2 regions of the Variovorax sp. 10N412 genome follow, and region 1 is predicted to be linked to the other one. Evidence: predicted binding sites of a transcription regulator. Region 1 holds the regulator's gene; the other holds the start of a gene.

Region 1 (2,379 bases):
CGCAACGGACGGCTCATGAGCGGCAGCGCGCTGTATGCCGGGGTGGGCAAGCTCTTCTTGCTGCTGGAGGCGCTGGGCACCGAATCGACGGCGCCCGTGCAGGCGCCGCGCGCGCTGGAGCCGCTGGGCCGATGAGGAGAACCGCATGAGCAAGCTGGTCGCCGACCAGGCGGACGGACTGCGGCGCCTGCTGGCGCCGAAGCCCACGCGCGTGATCGCCGTCGCCGGCATGGGGCAGGGCGCCGGCGGCACCACTGCCGCCATGAACCTGGGCGTTGCCCTGGTCCAGCAGGGCAAAAGCGTGCTGCTGCTGGATGAACACTGCCCGAAGGAAGGCTCGGCCTGCGAGGTCTGGGCGATCGATCCGCTCGGCAGCCTGGCCGACGTCGCCAGCCATCGGCTGACGCTGGACGGGGCCGACGTGCAGGCCGGGTGCGGGGTGCACGTGCTGCCCGCGCCGCCCGGCGTGGCGCCGGACACGACCGACCCGCGCACGCTGTGGCCCGAAGGCGTGGTCATCGTCGACGCGGCCTTCGACCGCGAGGGGCGCCTGTCGCCGCTCGCGCGGGACGCGGACGACCTGCTGCTGGTGCTCAAGCCGCATCCGGCGTCGATCACCTCGGCCTATGCGGGCATCAAGAACCTGCACTACGCGCACGGGCTGAAGCAGCTGCGCTTTCTCATCAACGGCGTGGTCGATGTCGACGGCGCGCAGCAGATCATGAACAACCTCGCCAACGCCGGCAGCCGCTACCTCGCGCTGTCGCTGCTGCCCGCCGGGCTGGTGCGCTTCGATGCGCGCATTCCCGATGCGTGGCGGCTGAAGCAGACCATTGCCGAGGCCTTTCCCGCCAGCGCGGCCGCGGTGGACTTCCGGCGCCTGGCCGACGACGTGGGCCGCTGGCCGTGGCGCGCGGCCGTGCCGCTGCAGGCCGCCTGACGCGCCGACCACCCCATCAACGGAACAAGGACGGCCGTGTACACCGCACAGGGAACCATCGACAAATCGCACCTGCTGGCGCAGCATCAACCGCTGGTGCGCCGCATCGCGCTGCAGATGATGTCCAAGCTGCCCGCCAGCGTGGAGCTGGACGACCTGATCCAGGCCGGCATGCTGGGCCTGCTGGACGCGTCCAGCCGCTACCAGGACAACCGCGGTGCGCAGTTCGAGACTTTCGTCAGCCAGCGCATCCGCGGCGCCATGCTCGACGAGCTGCGTGCCAACGACTGGGGCTCGCGCGGCCTGCGCCAGTCGGCGCGTGGCGTCGAGAAGGCCATCCACGCGCTGGGCCACCGGCTCGGGCGCTCGCCCACCGAAGGGGAGATCGCCAAGGAGCTGAAGATGGACCTGGAGGCGTACCAGTCGCTGCTGCAGGAAATCCAGGGCTGCCAGCTGCTGTACGTCGAGGACTTCGCCAAGGACGATGCCGACAACCCCTTCCTCGATGCGCATTCGCAGGAATCGCGAAAGGACGGACGGGCGAGCAACGACCCGCTGGAGCAGTTGCTGGAAAGCGGCTTCAGGCACCAGCTGGTCGACGCGATTGCAACCTTGCCCGAGCGCGACCAGTTGCTGCTGAACCTGTACTACGAGGAAGAGCTGAACCTGCGGGAAATAGGCGCCATTCTCGAAGTGAGCCAGTCGCGCGTGTGCCAGCTGCACAGCCAGGCGATCAGCCGGCTGCGCGCGAAGCTCAAGGACCTGCTGTAGGGCCTGCTGCAGGGCCTGGTGCGGGGCCGGCGGCCCAGTCGCCGTCGGCATCGAAGCGCCGCAGCCAGCGCGCCGACGTGGCTGGCGTGAACATGTCCTCGCGCGCCGTGTTGGGCGGATGGCTCACCAGCCAGAGCCTTGACAGGCGCACCGGCTTCAGCGCTTCGGACAGTGCGCGCAGGGGCTCGGGCACCCCTTGTTCGACCGGGTGCAGCGCAGGAGCGTCGCCGGCCTCGATCCACAGGCCCCGGCCTTCCATGCACGGCTGCACGCGCAGGCCCGGCACCTGGCCCAGCCGGCCTTGCAAGGCATTCACGCCCCCCAACGTCGTGGCGTGGTCGCCGCACACCAGCACCCCGAAGCTCGGCGTGCGCATGCCGCCCTCCAGGCTCATGCCGTCGGGCCTGCTGGAGCGCATGAAGAAGGGCTTGTCCACGTCGAGCCCGAGAAACCGTTGCGCCAGGGCGAACTCGGCCACCTGCTGGAACGCATAGCGCTCCAGCACCGGCGGGCGCCCGATGCCCAGGCCCATGTAGGCCTGCTCGGGCTGCAACCGTTGCAATGCGCCCAGCCACCACGCGCGCAGTTCGTCCTTGCGCGCCGTCCAGAACGCCAGCGGAAAGTGCAGTGCGAGGTAGTCCAGGCCGGGCGCGGCCTTGGCAAGGCGC
Region 2 (2,379 bases), on a different contig from region 1:
GAAGTCGATGGGGGCGCCGTTCGGCTCGGCGTCGACCGACGACAGCACCGCCGCCAGTAGCTCGCGCTGCAGCGCATTGGCCACCAGGAAGATCGGCAGGCGCAGCGCCTTGCACATCGAGGTCAGCACCGGCCATGCCCCTTCGTCTTTCAGCACCACCAGCAGCAGGCCGAACTGGCTGCCGTGTGTCACGGCCAGCAGGAACTCGGAGCTGCTGTCGAAGCGCACCGGGGTGCAGCCCATCAGGCGCAGCCTGTGGCCCCACGACTGGGTCTGGGCTTCGTCGCAGCCCACCATGGCCACCTGGCGCGAGCCCTGGGCGTTCTTCGTGTCGATAGCTTCCATCGGATCTCAGGGGTTGGGGCCGGTGTTCAGCCCGCTGCGAGGCGTGTTCCGGCGCCCGGCTGGGTCTTGCGAACGCCGTCCGGGCCGTAGAAGAGTTGTGCGCTGGCCTGCAGGAAATGCAGGGCCTGCTGCGTGAAGTCGAGGTGCGCGTACACCATGGAGCCGTTGCGCATGTTGTGGCTGCGGGCCTGTACGGCCAGCACCAGCAGCTCGGCCCAGGCCTGCTGCACCGGCTTGCCGTCGGCCGCCGCGGCGGCATCGCCCCCGGCACGGCCGGGCCCGAAGCCCAGCGCCACCTGCAGCGCCTCGCGTTCGATGTCCAGCGCCGCCATGCGGTCCAGCAGGCGGGTTTTCTCCGCGGCAATGCCCGCCAGGTCGCCGAACACGTGGTCGGACATCGCCTTGGCCTCGCGGTCCAGCAGGGCCAGGAATTCCTGGATGCTGGCGGCTTCGGTGCGCAGGTGCGTCAGCAAGGAGGCGGTCATTCGCGGCCTTTCGGATCGGGTTTGGCCTCGACCGGGGCGTCGAGCAGGTCGCGCACGCTGGCCAGCAGGCCGTCGGCGATGCGCTCGGGTCGGATCTGGTAGCGCCCGGCCCGGATGTCCTCGCGGATCGCGGCCACCCGGGCGGCGTCGAAATCGCTCCCACCCACGGCGCTGGGCATGGTGTGGACGTGCGCGGAGGGCTGTGCCGCTTCCTTGGGGCGCGCGGCGGCGGCTGCTGCCGTGGTGGCGGCGGCGCTCGTGGCGGCCGCGCCCGTGGCGGGCGGTCGGGGAAGGGGCGTGGCCGAAGGGGCGGGTTGATCGATTTTCAAGGTGATTCCTCAGGGGCTGACCCATATATCGGCAGCACGGGCAAGAACTTTAGAAGCGGCTTGCAACAAAGCGTACGGCAAGTCTTCAGGGGCCGCTCGGCTCACTGGGCCAGCTGGATCTGCCCCTGCATGTCCGCCACGCCGCTGACCAGCCGCCCGTCGAGCGTCTTGGCCTGCACCACGGCGCCCGCTGCGGCGCCGCTCATGGCCTTGGCGTCGGTGCTGACCACGAAACCCTGGCCCTGCGCCACCACTTTCACGGACTGGCCCTGCTGGATCACGGTCACGCCGCGCACCAGCTCCTTGCGCAGCGGCGCGCCCGGCGCAATGCGGTTCGACGCCACCACGCCGTTGAGTTCGCCGGCGCTGGTGATCACCGAGCGCGGCAGCCGCGACAGGTCGCCCGTGCGTTCGGTGAAGTCGCCCGCGCCCAGCGGACGGCCCGCGTCGATGGCGCGCGCGGCCACGAAGTAGCTGCCTTCCACCGACACATGCGCCTGCACGAAGCGCGTCCAGGGCCGTTCGGTCTGGCAGCGCACGCCCACCGACACGCGGCCCCAGGGCGTCGCGCCCGGCGGCAAGAACACTTCGGGCGCGTCGCAGGCGGGCAGGGCGGCGGTGCCGCGGCCTTCCAGGCGCACCGTCACCTTGCCCGGCAGGCCGGCGGTCTGCACCTGCAGGTACCTGGCGATGGCGGCTTCCGCGGCCGGGTTCGGCACATCCTGAGCGGGCTGCTGCGCGGGCTCCGCCGCCAGTGCGGACACCGGGCAGCAGGCCACAGGCAGCATGGCCAGCACGGTGTGCAGCAGGCGGGTGCGCAGCTTGAAAAGGGTCATCGGAGGCGTCTGGATAGGGGCGTGGAGTGCGGTGCGTCCTGTACAGGGGGCACAAGCCACCGCCCGGAAATTCTAGAAATTCCCGGTGCGATCGAAGGTGCGAGCAGCAGGCGAAAACCCCCTTTGTTCGAACGATTGCAAACGCGGGTCATGCATAGACTCGCTTTCCATCTGTCGCCGCGCCTTGCGCATTCGCGACGCTTCAACGGATGGAACACACATGATCGACAAGCTGGATGCGGCGTTTCGCTTCAACCGCGAAGCCCTCAACCTCCGGGCGGAACGCCAGGAGGTGATTGCGGCCAACATCGCCCATGCCGACACGCCCAACTACAAGGCGCGCGACTTCGACTTCAGCGCCCGCCTGAGCGAGGCCGTGGAACG

What was found. The regulator FliA, encoded in region 1, starts transcription of late flagellar genes. The targets are predictions, from matches to a motif close to CTAAAGTTTNNNNNNNNNNNGCCGNTA.
Region 2: flgM (flagellar biosynthesis anti-sigma factor FlgM) is a predicted target of FliA. The motif match lies at 1,186-1,212, and genes of this name have one in related genera.

Annotation. Positions count from the first base shown of each region.
Region 1 covers NZ_JBFTIO010000004.1:40,373-42,751, forward strand. Annotated here, with positions in the region: gene flhF (flagellar biosynthesis protein FlhF) at 1-135, shown strand, start outside; gene AC1DJH_RS12160 (MinD/ParA family ATP-binding protein) at 146-940, shown strand; gene AC1DJH_RS12165 (RNA polymerase sigma factor FliA) at 977-1,711, shown strand; gene AC1DJH_RS12170 (type VI immunity family protein) at 1,695-2,379, opposite strand, start outside.
Region 2 covers NZ_JBFTIO010000019.1:7,426-9,804, reverse strand. Annotated here, with positions in the region: gene AC1DJH_RS28570 (winged helix-turn-helix domain-containing protein) at 1-345, opposite strand, end outside; gene AC1DJH_RS28565 (flagella synthesis protein FlgN) at 372-830, opposite strand; gene flgM (flagellar biosynthesis anti-sigma factor FlgM) at 827-1,159, opposite strand; gene flgA (flagellar basal body P-ring formation chaperone FlgA) at 1,261-1,995, opposite strand; gene flgB (flagellar basal body rod protein FlgB) at 2,216-2,379, shown strand, end outside.